2 linked regions of the Posidoniimonas corsicana genome follow. The protein of the gene in region 1 interacts with the protein of each later gene in a pairwise test. Links are inferred from orthologs where the notes say so. Each region holds a gene or a part of one and is shown on either strand. Other genes may lie near its edges.

What was found.
Region 2: the proteins of abc-f (region 1) and KOR34_RS02560 interact in binary tests that used the Escherichia coli proteins (3 or more experiments, as listed by UniProt). The link is inferred for Posidoniimonas corsicana from one-to-one orthologs.

Annotation. Positions count from the first base shown.
Region 1 is NZ_SIHJ01000001.1:4,144,287-4,150,503, reverse strand. Bases 1,487-4,424 are described here. They hold abc-f (ribosomal protection-like ABC-F family protein), read right to left. Parts: upstream 3,872-4,424; coding sequence 2,102-3,871; downstream 1,487-2,101. Other genes in these bases: lnt (apolipoprotein N-acyltransferase), read right to left, coding at 3,919-4,424; KOR34_RS16035 (alpha/beta hydrolase), read left to right, coding at 1,487-2,090. Also shown: KOR34_RS26750 (peptidylprolyl isomerase), read right to left, coding at 1-318; KOR34_RS16040 (RsmD family RNA methyltransferase), read left to right, coding at 443-1,129; more of KOR34_RS16035, read left to right, coding at 1,176-1,486; more of lnt, read right to left, coding at 4,425-5,553; KOR34_RS16020 (hypothetical protein), read right to left, coding at 5,700-6,217. UniProt on the Escherichia coli protein: Genetic data indicate it may be involved in ribosome assembly or function.
Region 2 is NZ_SIHJ01000001.1:706,881-713,399, forward strand. Bases 518-3,757 are described here. They hold KOR34_RS02560 (2-oxoglutarate dehydrogenase E1 component), read left to right. Parts: upstream 518-869; coding sequence 870-3,557; downstream 3,558-3,757. Other genes in these bases: odhB (2-oxoglutarate dehydrogenase complex dihydrolipoyllysine-residue succinyltransferase), read left to right, coding at 3,565-3,757. Also shown: more of odhB, read left to right, coding at 3,758-4,854; KOR34_RS02570 (hypothetical protein), read left to right, coding at 5,313-6,519. UniProt on the Escherichia coli protein: E1 component of the 2-oxoglutarate dehydrogenase (OGDH) complex which catalyzes the decarboxylation of 2-oxoglutarate, the first step in the conversion of 2-oxoglutarate to succinyl-CoA and CO(2).

The sequences.
Region 1 (6,217 bases):
CAGCAGGCCGGTGATTTCCTCGTCCTGCTCCGGAGCGGCTAGGTAGACCTTGAGTGCCTCGTCGACCATTTTGTTCACTTTCGGTTTGGCGGACTTCACCAGCTGCGTCGCCTTGGTGTTGAGCTGATCACGCTCCGCGGCGTTGGCGGTCTGGTACTTGATGCGGAGGTCTTCAAACTGCCGCATGAAGTCCTTGTAGTCCGCGAAGGCCTGGTCAAACGCGGCGCGGTTGACCTGCGAGGCGGGCTCCTGCTGGGCGAGCAGGGGGGCGGTGGTGAGGCTCAGGGCTATCGCCAGGGCGATTCGCGGCATCCGCATGACAGGTTGCTCCTGCTTCTAAGTTCTGTTCCGATGGGAAGCCCGGCGAAGCCGGCCCCGGGGCTCGTTTCCGTACGAGCCGCACAGCATAACAGTTCCCCACCGGTCGCTAAACCTTCCGCACATGCCACGCCGCCGCCCGAAGTCCGAACCCCGCCCCGCCAGCAACGCTCGGGCGTCCGCAAACGGGGGGGAGGAAGGGCCGCCCGAACCGCTGCGGATCATCGGCGGGCGGTTCCGTGGCAGCAAGCTGGCGTACGAGGCGCTAACCCAGGACGGGGCGAAGGTGACGCGGCCCATGAAGCACCGCGTCCGCGAGTCGATCTTCAACCTGGTTGGGCTGAGGGCGGGCGGGAAGCACGCGCTGGACCTATTCGCCGGCACCGGCGCGCTGGGACTCGAAGCCCTCAGCCGGGGGGCGGTCCTTGCGACGCTGATCGAGCGGCACATTCCGACCGCTGAGGTGGTGCGTCAGAACATCAATTCGCTGGGGGTGGCGGACGTGTGCGTCCTCAAGACCACCAGCGCGTTCCTGTGGATCCGACGAGACCTCCCTGCTTTCGACACCCAGAACCCCTGGTTAGTGTTCGTAAGCCCTCCGTACAGCTTCTTTGTTGAGCGGACGGATCAGATGCTTGCTATGATCGAAGCCCTGACGCACGCGGCGCCGCCGGAGAGCCTGATCGTGGTCGAGGCGGACGAGCGGTTCGACTTCGGCCTGCTTCCTGGCGGGGTCCGCCCCGATCGCAACTCGCCGGGTTGGGACGTCCGAGAGTACGCGCCGGCGGTCGTCGGCGTGCTGGAGGTGTGACGCTCTTCTCCCGCTAGACTCAAGCATCCTTTTCGACGAGGCGACCATGTTCCGGACCCAGTGCCTGTTGGCGATTGCCGTGATGACCGCAGCGAACCTCTCACCTAACTGCCTGGGCGCCGATCCCAATTACGAAACGCCACTCATCAACGGCGACAGCGGCTTTGAGGAAACGCGTGTTGAGCGTGGTTCGGGCGAGCGGTCCGACCTGTGGATCGGCGGCGTGCGCGACTCGACGCTGCAGGTCTTCCTTCCCGAGGGCAAGCCAACGGCGGCGGTTGTGGTCTGCCCTGGCGGTGGGTACGGGGGGCTTTCGTTCGTCAAAGAGGGGACGTTTATCGCCGAGTGGTTCTGCGAGCGGGGGGTGGCCGCGGCGGTGCTGAAGTACCGCGTGGGCGGAGGCGGCAACCGGCACCCGGCGCCGCTCAACGACGCTCAGGCCGCGCTTCAGCACCTCCGCCAGCAGGCCGGCAAGCACGGCTACCCGGCTGACAAGATTGGTGTGATGGGTTTCTCTGCCGGTGGGCACCTGGCGGCGACCGCCGCGACCCAGTTCGCCGACGGTACGCCTGTGGAAGGGGACTCACCCGTCAGCAGCCGACCAGACTTCGCCGTCTTGGGGTACCCGGTGGTGACAATGGGCCCGGCAACGCACCGCGGGTCGCGCAACAATCTGCTGGGCGAAGTCTCGGACGAGGAGGCCGCGAAAATGTCGGCCGAGCGAAACGTCACCGACCAGACGCCGCCCACGTTTATCTTCCACGCCCAGGACGACCGAGCAGTGCCCGTTGAAAACGCGATCTTGTTCTATCAAGCGTGCACGAAGCACGGCGTGCCGGCCGAGATGCACCTGTTTGAGCGGGGCGGCCACGGATTCGGGATGTGGCGTGACAACGAGCCGGCCAACGCCTGGCCAACGCTGTTAGAGGCCTGGCTCAGGAGCCGTGGGCTGATCGAGTAGCCCTCTGGGGACTACGCTTCGACCTCGTTGTACAGCTCCAGCCACTGCTCCTCGTGACCCTCAAGTTCGGCGGTGAGGGAGGCGAGCCGCTGCTGCAGCTCGGTCGCGGTGGCGGCGTCGGTCGCGGAGAGCATCTGCTCGTTGATCGCCTTCTTCTCGTCGTCCAGCTTTGCGATCTTGCGTTCCAGGCTCTTGAGCTTCTTCTGCGCGTCTCGGTCCGCCCGGCCCTGCGACTTGGCGGGACCCGCGGGGGCGTCGTCCGTGGGGTGGCGGGCCGACTCGTCACGCAGGCCCTGGTCGATCTCCTGCTGAACGCGGTAGACGTAGTCGTCGTAACTGGCGGGGTAGCTTACCACGCGGCCGCCGCCCACCTCGATCACATCGGTCGCGGTGCTGCGCATAAAGTACCGGTCGTGGCTGGTGAAGATCACCGTGCCCTCGTACCGCTTGAGCGCGTCGGACAGGGCTTCGATGGTCTCGACGTCCAGGTGGTTGCCCGGCTCGTCGAGCACCAGGATGTTGTGCTGCTCGAGCAGCAGGCCGGCCAGCACCAGCCGCGCGCGCTCGCCGCCGCTCAGCACCTTGATCTTCTTCTCGGCCAGCTCGCCGGAGAATAAGAAGCTGCCGGCCACGCTCTTGATCTGCAGCGTGGTCGTGCCGGGCGCCGCCTGGTACTCCAGGTACTCGAGCACGCTGAGCTTGGGGTTCAAAGTGGTGTAGACGTGCTGCGCATACACGCCGAGCTGGCAGCCGTGGCCCCAGCGGAGCTCGCCGGACTTGGGCTTGAGCGACTCGCACAGCGTGCGGAGGAAGGTGGTCTTGCCCTGACCGTTGTCGCCGACGATGCCGGTGCGCGTCCCGTGCTCAATCTCCAGCCGGATGTCGTCCGCGACGGTGCGGTCGTCGTAGCCGATCGCCAGGTCCTCCACCCGCACCGCCGGACCCTTGCGGGGCTCGACCCGGGGGAAGCTGAAGTGGACCTTGGCCTCCTCGCCGGCCACCTCGATCATCTCCAGCCGCTCCAGTTGCTTCGCCTTGCTGCGGGCCTGGCTGGCGGTGTTGGCGTTGGCGCGGTTCTCCGCGATGAACTTTTCAAGCTGCTTGCGTTTGGTCGCGGTGGCCGCGTTCTTGCGTTGGTCGTGCTCGCGGCGCTCGTCGAGGTTCTGCAGGTAACCGTCGACGTCGCCCGGGAACATGGTGAGCTCGCCTCGCGATAGCTCCAGGGTGTGGGTGCAGGTCTTGTTCAGGAACGACCGGTCGTGCGACACCACGAGCACACCTGCTTTGAAGTCGCGGAGAAAGTGCTCGAGCAGCATCTGGGTACGGACGTCCAGAAAGTTGGTCGGCTCGTCGAGGACCAGCAGGTTGGGGTCGTGCAGCAGGAGGGCCGCCAGCTTAACGCGGGTCTGCCAGCCGCCGGACAGCTCCCGCACCGGCCGACTGAGCATGTCGTCGGACAGGGCGAAACGCCACGCGACTTGGCCGCACCGCCAGTCGGGCTGCCCGCTGTCACGCATCAAGAAGTCCATCACCGTCTCGCCCGGTTCGAACGGGTCGTGCTGCCGCAGGTAACCGAGCCGCAACTTCTTGGAGCGGACCACCTCACCGGCGTCCAGGTCCTCTTCGCCCAGCAGGATCCGGCACAGAGTTGACTTGCCAGCGCCGTTGCGGCCGATCAGGCCGACCTTCTGGTCGTCCGCCAGGGCGCAGCTTGCCTCGTCGAGCAGGACCTGGTGGCCGTACCGTTTGTGGGCGTTCTGGAGCGAGAGGACGACAGGCATAGCGGATCGAAGCGGAGGAAGCCGGGGTGAGGGGCGGCGGACGGGCTTTAGGCGTCGGCCGGGGGGGCGTCGTTGCTGCGCGGGCGGAGGGCGGCCAGCAACAGGACCACGGTACCCAACAAGCACCCCAGCGCGAACCAGTCGCCGTGGCGGCTGTAGAAGCTCTCCCGTGGATCGAGCGGCACGCTGTCGACGATCACGTCCTCCACCATCCGTTCGCTCACGCGACGCACGCGGCCGGCGCCGTCGATCACCGCCGAGAGGCCGGTGTTGGCGGCGATGACCATCGGCGTGCGGTTCTCGACCGCGCGGAACTGGCCCACCGCGAGGTGGAGGTCGAGCTCCGTTGCGCCCCAGAACCAGGCGTCGTTGGTGATGTTGACCAGCACGTCGGGCCGCTGGCCCTGTTCGCTCAGCGTTGCGACCTGGCGGCGGATGACATGCGGGATGACGGTCTCGTAGCAAATGTTGGGCGCAAGCAGGAACTCTCCCCCGGCGGTCTGGATCGGCATCGCAACCGGCCCCTCGCCTTCGCCCAGGCCGCCAGACATCGGGGTCAGGAAGTACAGCGCCGGCATGTTCTTGGCGAAGGGGATGTACTCACCGAAGGGCACACGGTGGGTCTTGTCGTAGAAGCTGAGCAGTTGGCCGTCCGCGTCCACAAGCACGGCCGTGTTGTAGCCCGTCTGGGCAAACCCCGATTCCTCGTCCTCCGACGCGACCATGTCGAACCTGTCGGCGCCAAGCAGGAACGCCGCGCCCTGCTCCGCCGAGAGCCCGGAGAACCACTGGTCTGCTCCGATGCCGAACCGCCGCAGGGCCTCTGGCAGCTGATCGGTCGGTTTGACTTGGTTGCCAAGCGTCACGACCGGCGCGCGGAACATGCTCTCGGGCCAGATGTAGAGGTCCGGCCGCAACCCGATCTCGGCGGCTTCTTCGGCCGCCTGACGGGTCAGCCGGAGCTGCGCGTCGAGGATGGTTTGGTTGCGGCTGGGGTCGGGGTCCCAGGTGGCGAGCGTGGCGCCCTGGATCAAACCGACGACCGGGCCCGCCGCGGGGTTGGAGGCTTCCAGCAGACGCACCTGACCGTAGTAGAGCACTGCGACCACCGTGGCGGCGGCGGTGGTCGCTGCCGCGAACCGGCGTCCTCTATTGGCGTCCCGCTGGAGCAGCGGCGCCAAGCAGGACGCGGTCAGAGTCAGTACAAACGACACGCCATAGGCCCCGGTCAGGTCGCTGATCTGCATGACGATCGGTGAGCCGGCCTGGGTGTGCGACAGAGCGCCCATCAGGAAGCCCGTGAAGAGGTGCGCCTGCACCCACTCCAGCCCGGCGTACACAAGCGGCGCCGCCACCCAAACCGGCGCTGCTCGGATCGCCCGGCGGGTGAGCGCCACGAACGCCAGCGGGTAGACCGCCAAGTACCCGGCCAGCAGCGGCCACCCGATCGGCGTCAGGGGGTGGGGCAGGCAGATCCAGTAGAGCGTCAGCAGCCAGTACGCCCAGCCTCCCAGCCAGACCTGCACCCAGCCCATGCGGCGCAGCGGTGCGTCGCGCATCGCCAACCAGACCCAGGGCGTGACAGCGAACCACCCGGCCAGCCCGAGCGGCGCCCAGGGCAAGCCGATGAGTCGAGCCGTGCCGGGTTGAGCAAGCCACAGCAGCAGGCTACCGAGCAGCATCGTTGCGAACGGCGAGCGCAGTAGGCGAGCGCCCAACGACAGGCGTCGGGCATCGTCGCTGGAAGGGGCGGGGGTGAGCGTGTCGACGGCGGGCGGCATCCCGAAAGACTACGGGCGGGGCCCGGATTGAACCAGAGCGAATGCCGTCACTGGCCGGATTCCAACGCCTTGGCCACCTCGGCGTCGAGGCGGAAGACCGCTTCGCGAGCCGTCTCCGGCGTCGGCGCCGAGCGGAGCACCTCGACGTACGGCGCCACGAGTTGCGGGTCGAGTCCCGTCCGGGCCGCGGCCCGCTCGATGGCGTTGGCGACGGGGCCGGCAAGCCCGGGGTGCTCGCCGACTAACGCCGCCACGGCGTTGCTCTTAACGGCGACCTCCAGCAGGGCCGCGTGGTCGTCGCCCAGTTTCCGGCCAACCCGCTCTCCCAGGCGGCCGGCGGCGCCCAGCAGCCGAGTCGTTGCTTGCGACGGCGCGCCGCTAGCGTCGACAGCGACCGGTTCGACTCCGAGGGTCTCGGTGAGGGCGTCGGTTTGCCACTTAGGCGGTCGCACGTCCTCGTTGATCATCAGTCCCAGCTTGCTGCCTAGCTGCCAGGCGAGGAGCCGAGTTTTGACGACGTTGTACGCCGGCCGTTTCGGCTCTGGCCGCGGAGGTTCGACCGGGG
Region 2 (6,519 bases), 3.4 Mb from region 1 along the record:
GCAACTTACTGTCGGAAGGACATTTTGCCTCCTGCGACGGTTCGCAACGCCGACGTGCGACACAACAAGCCGGAGGCCCAATCGTCTTAGCTCTCCACTCGGAGAGCTCCTAAGTATGCCCCCCAGTCGGGCCTCCATCAAGCCCTCCTAACCCTATTCTCGATTCCCACTTACGACCCACCGACTTTGCTAGGTTAGGCCGCACCGCCAGCGCCCCGCCTGAGTGATGAAGCGGTTGTACGGGACTTTCCGACTAACGCAATTAGGGGCGTGCCTCCGTGACCGAAAACCTCACGCTCGCCGTACGACTCGCACTGCGTCTGCTCCCGCATTCGGACTCGCTCAGCCAGGTCGCCTGCCGGACCAACCGACGCACGCCTGCTCGAACTGAGCCGCCAAATCGCCCCAACTTGTGGAAGCTTGGTGGATGCAGTTCCAACAGGACCTGCCACCCCGTACGAGGCCCGCGGACGCCCTTTCCGGTCCAGACTCCCTAAGTACTATCAGAACGCAAGGCTCTACCTACCCAAGCTGCGATGAGCGGTGGGCTCTTTGCGAATCGCGTTCATGATCGGGCATAGGCGCTATTGAGCCCGGTTTCTACCGGCCCACCTTGGTTGCATGGCGACCACGCTGAAGCGTTTAGGCATAAGTGTACCGCTAGCTCTCCTTAGCTAGTGAAGGTTCGCCGTCGCTACCGACTCGGCATAGCGTTTGCCTCGCTGTACCAACAGTTCACGTTCTAATTCCTTCGTCGCCCATGGCGGAGCGGCGGTGCGTCTTGGCACGTTGCTGCCCCGTCCCAATTCTCAAACTGACAGCAGCGCCCAAAAAGCGTACGCCGCCATCAAGGAACCACCGAGCCTCTCATGCCGGAGCCTGGAGCTGAATCAAACACGCTTGTGCAAAGGAACCGGACGGCCGTTTCTAACCATCCGCCGTTCCCACCGACCAGCATCTTTAACCCCCCCGTTCTCGCAGCACGCGATCACGGCAGCGCTCGGCTGCAGCATGGCGTCGACCGGCTGGTCGCAGACTACCGTGACCGGGGGCACCTCGCGGCCAAGCTCGACCCGCTCGGGCTGTCGGAGCGCGGCGGCGACCTATTCCAGCTAGGTGAGTACGGGCTGAGCACCGACGACGACAGCGAGAGCGTTCTGCTCTCCACCGCTGGCCGCCAGGCGCCCACGAGCGTCCAGCTGGGAGAGCTGCGGCAGCGGCTCACCGATACCTACTGCCAATGGGTAGGCTACGAGTACTCCCACCTGCGCGACGCCGATGCGCGGGCGTGGCTGCAGAATCGGATCGAGAACCAGCAGGGAGCCGACGCCCCGGCGGAGCTTCAGCGGCGGGTCCTCACGCAACTGAGCCGCGCCGTTACTTTCGAGCGATTTGTCCGCAAGAAGTACCTGGGGTCCAAGACTTTCTCCCTCGAAGGCGCCGAGACGCTGATCACGCTGCTCGACCTGGCGCTCGACAACGCGGCGGGCCACGGCGTCGCGGAGGTGGTGATCGGCATGGCCCACCGCGGCCGCCTGAATGTGCTCGCGAACATCGTGGGCAAGCCCCCCGAGGAGATCTTCCGAGAGTTCGAGGACCAGCACCCCGATTGGTGGCGGGGACGTGGCGACGTCAAGTACCACCTCGGCGCGAGCGGCGAGTGGACCGGCTCGAACGGCGCCGACGTGCACATCTCGCTTTGCTTCAACCCGAGCCACCTGGAGTTCATTAACCCGATCGCCTTGGGCCGGATCCGCGCGAAGCAGGATCGCGTAGGCGACGCCGATAGGACACGCGGCGTGACGGTCCTAATCCATGGCGACGCCGGCTTTGCCGGCGAGGGCATCGTGCAGGAGACCCTCAACCTGACCGGGCTCGACGACTACCGCACCGGCGGAACGCTGCACGTGGTTGTCAACAACCAGCTGGGGTTCACCACCGGGCCGTCGGAGGGTCGGTCCACCGAGTACGCCACCGACATCGCCAGGGCGTACGATATCCCGGTCTTCCACGTCAATGGAGACCAACCCCTCGCCGTGGCCAGCGTCGTGCGGCTGGCGATGGAGTTCCGCGCCCGCTTCCAGCGCGACGTTGTCGTCGACCTGTACTGCTACCGCCGCTGGGGGCACAACGAGGCAGACGAGCCAACCTTCACCCAGCCGGTCATGTACGACGCGGTCGAGAGCCGCGACTCGATCTACGACGCGTACCGTGATCGGCTCGTCGAAACCGGCGTTGTGACGCGCGCCGAGGCCGATCAGCACGCCGAGCAGACGCGTGCTGAGCTCGAGGAGCACTACCAGGCTGCTCAGCAGAAGACCGCCCAACCGCACGAGCCTCCCCTCGGCGGCGTTTGGCAGGACTACCGCGGCGGCGCCGCGGATGACGACGAATGCGAAACCGCCGTTGACGCCGGGCAACTGAAGGAGCTGATAGAGAAGATCACGACGTTCCCGGACGGGTTCCACCTGCACCCCAAGCTCCAACGCAGCGTCCAGCAAAGGAAACTCATCGCCGAGCAGGAGGCGCCCGTCGATTGGGCGACCGCAGAATCGCTCGCTATCGCGTCCCTCGCGACCGAAGGGGCGCCGGTGCGGCTGTCGGGGCAAGACTCGGGGCGAGGAACGTTCAGCCATCGCCACGCGCTGCTCCACGACGCGGAGGACGGACGCCGGATCAACATCTTCTCGAACCTCGCCGACCAACAGGGCGAGGTGCAGATCATCAACAGCCCGCTCTGCGAGGGCGCCTCGCTGGGATTCGAGTACGGCTACTCCCTCGACTACCCCGGCGCCCTGGTGGTGTGGGAGGCTCAGTTCGGCGACTTCGCCAATGCCGGACAGGTGATCATTGATCAGTTCATCTCCAGCGCGGAAGACAAGTGGCGGCGGCTAAGCGGCCTGGTGCTGCTGCTGCCGCACGGCTTTGAAGGGCAGGGGCCTGAGCACTCAAGCGCGAGACTCGAACGGTTCCTCACTCTAGCCGCCGAAGACAACATCCAGGTCGCCTGCCCGACCACGCCGGCCCAATACTTCCACCTGCTCCGCCGTCAAGTGGAGCGTCCGTGGCGGAAACCCCTGGTGGTGCTGACCCACAAGAGCCTGCTGCGTCACCCACGCATGGCGTCGAGCCTGGACGAGCTGAGCGGCGGCGGGTTCCGCCCCATCCTGGCCGACGACCGGCCCGCCGCGTCGGAGACGTCCCGGATCCTGATGTCCAGCGGGAAGATGGCCTACGACCTGTTGGAGGCGCGGGAAGAACGCGGGCGTTCCGACGTCGCGATCGTGCGGGTCGAGCAGTTCTACCCGCTCAGCGACGCCCAGCTCGCCGACACGCTCCGCCCATATGAGGACGGCGCCCGCGTGGTTTGGGTTCAGGAGGAGCCCGAGAACATGGGGGCCTGGCCGTACTGGAGGCAGCGGTGCTGTGATCGCATTGCTGACCGATTTCCGTTCTCGTGCGTCTCCCGCGAGAGCTCCGCGAGCCCCGCGACCGGCTCCTCGGCCGCGCACAAAGACGAACAGCAAGAACTAATCGAACAGGCCTTTAACACCTAGATCTGCGATGAGCATTGAACTCAGAATCCCCGAAGTGGGCGAATCGATCCGCGAGGTCCAGATTGGGGCGTGGCTTCACAAGGAAGGCGACTCCGTGCAGGCGGACGAGGGGCTGGTCGAGCTTGAATCCGAGAAGGCATCGCTCGAACTCCCTGCGCCGCGGGCCGGAGTGCTCACTAAGATCCTCAAGCAGGAGGGCGAGTCGGTCGGCGTCGGCGAGGTCGTAGGCTATTTGGAAGAGGGGAGGGAGGACGGAGATAGCGAGCAAGGTCCCAGCGCGACTGAGGGGGAGGAGCGTGACGACCGGGAGGCGGCGCCCGCCAATCATGAAACGGAGAAAGGCGAAGGCCCCAGCGCTGAAGCACCGGCGCCGCCATCCAAGGAGGGGGCGACGGCCAAGGCGTTCGCCACGCCATCGGCGCGTCGCGAGCTGCGTCGGCACGGCCTCGAACTAGAAGACATCGAGGCTTCGGGGCCGCGCATCCGGGGAGAAGATGTTCGGCAGTGGGTGAAGGAGCACGAGAACCACCGGCCGGCTGGAGACGACCGCCCGCGCAACCCGCCCGGCCCAGAGGACCACCGTCCGCTGCAACAGGCCGCCCGAGAGGAGCTCGTGCGGATGAGTCCCATCCGGCGGAGAATTGCCGACCGGCTGGTGCAGGCCCAGCATCAGGCCGCACTGCTGACCACCTTCAACGAGATCGACATGTCCGCGGTGAAGGACCTCCGCAAGGCCCACGGCGAGCGGTTCCAGCACAAGCACGGGGTCAAGCTGGGTTACATGTCCTTCTTCGTCAAAGCGCTTGTGGATGCACTGAAGCTAATCCCCGAACTCAACGCCGAGATCCGCGGCGACGAGATTGCCTACCGCAACTACCACCACATCGGTGTTGCAATCGGGGGCGAGAAGGGGCTCGTCGTCCCAGTGATTCGGCACGCCGAACGGCTCAGCTTCGCCCAGATTGAGCACGCCATCGGCGACTTCGCCAATCGGGCGAATTCGGGGGATCTCTCGCCCGACGAACTCACCGGCGGCACCTTCACCATCTCCAACGGCGGGGTGTACGGCTCGCTGCTGTCGACCCCGATTGTGAACCCGCCCCAGAGCGGGGTGCTCGGCATGCACGCCATCGAGGACCGGCCGATCGCCCGCAACGGCGAGGTGATCATCCGGCCGATGATGTACGTCGCCTTGACCTATGATCACCGCATCGTCGACGGCCGCGAATCGGTCACCTTCCTCCGCCGGATCAAAGAGGCAATCGAGGATCCCGCAAGGATGCTGATCGAAGTGTAGGTCGTTGAGTTCGGATCGATTGCTCCGCCTGCGGCCGTCCTGCGCGTGCCGCCCGTGCCGGTCGGGTATCCATCACAGACGCCTCATTCAAGACTCCCTCTTACGAGGGGCATCTGGCCGCCCACCGGCGCCAACTTGGCGTCGCCCGGGCTCCTGGCCACTCGGCTCATGAAATCGCAACGGGAGTCCGCGCTGGCTAGGGGACTCGCCTTGTGAGCTCCGGGCGTTATCGTACAGCTAGCGCGAGACACCTTCGGTCTGCCAGCTGGTGTGTAGGGTTTTGCCTCTCCGAGCGGCGTATAACACTCCCGCCCCCATCGCATAGTCGAAGTCGGCACTTTCGACTCGGACGGCTCTACCGGGAGCTCAACCACGTCGGTACTCGATGGCTCCGACGTTGTCCTTTATCTAGCAGGCGACTCGACTTCCGCGCCGGCATCGCCTACGTCGACGCCGGCATGGACCTGCAGGGTCTAGTCAACGTTAGCGGGGTCGCCAACCTGCTGGGGACCACCACCTTCCGGTCGACGTCAACAACGGACGTCACCGCGGGGTCTACGCTCGTCGTCTGGGGAGAGACCTACTACGACGGCGGCTTGATTGACGCCTCTGGAATTGTGGAGCAGGCTGGCGACGCCTTTGTCACCGCCGACCAGACGATCTCCACTACCAGCGTGTTCGACTGGGATGGCCCTTTGAACGACTCGTCCTTCACTGTTGAGAACGGCCGCGAGTTCCACCTCACTGCTGGCAGCCTCAACCCGTCGCACAACGTCTACAACGGGTACCTGTCGATCCACGGTGGGCTGCTGAATGTCGACGTGGCCGACGATCAGTGGTTCCTGGCGGACATGCTACGGTTGATCTCCGGCGTCAAGGGCGAGGGAGCCGCCATCAGGGGCGTCGACCTTGACGTAACCGGAGGCGTCGTCGCTCCCGGGCCGTCGACGCACACGATCTTTGCCAAGACGAGGTTCGTAGGGGCCGGGTTGTCCTTCTCGGTGGGCTCGGGCACGACCGTCCGATTCGACGCGTCGGTGGAGTTCAACGACGGCGTCCACAGCGGACTGGACGTTGTCACTATTGCTCAGACGGCTCTGGTCGATGGAGGGGACGTTGCTTCACCCGTGTTCAACATCGAGGCGCCCGCCAAGGCCGAGCTGCGAAGCGGCCGGCTTCGCGCGGGCGAGCTGTCCGCCGATGGCGACTTTACCATGGTCGGCGGCGTCCTGTCTGCCGACGTGTTCCGCGGTGATCTCGTCAACAAATGCGGCGCCATGGGACCCGGGCCAAATCCGCTCGCCACCGGCGATATGGTTGTCGAAGGCGACTATGAACAGAATGACCTAAGCACGCTTGATATCCAGCTCGCCAGTGAAACGGTGTTCGGTACGATAACGGTCGTCGGCGAGGCGGTGCTCGACGGCCGGCTAAATGTCGAGCTGCTGGGAACGTACGCCCCCGTTCTAGGAGACACCTTCAAGATCCTCACTGCGGCGGCGATCAACGGCGAATTCCCCCACTTGTCCCTCCTGTCGCTGGGAGGCCAGCTCGGATGGAACCTGAACTATTCGGCCAACATGCTGTCGCTGGAAGTCGCCGATGTGGTCTTCGAAGGGGACTACAACGACGACGGCGTCGTGGACGCGGCGGACTACACGGTTT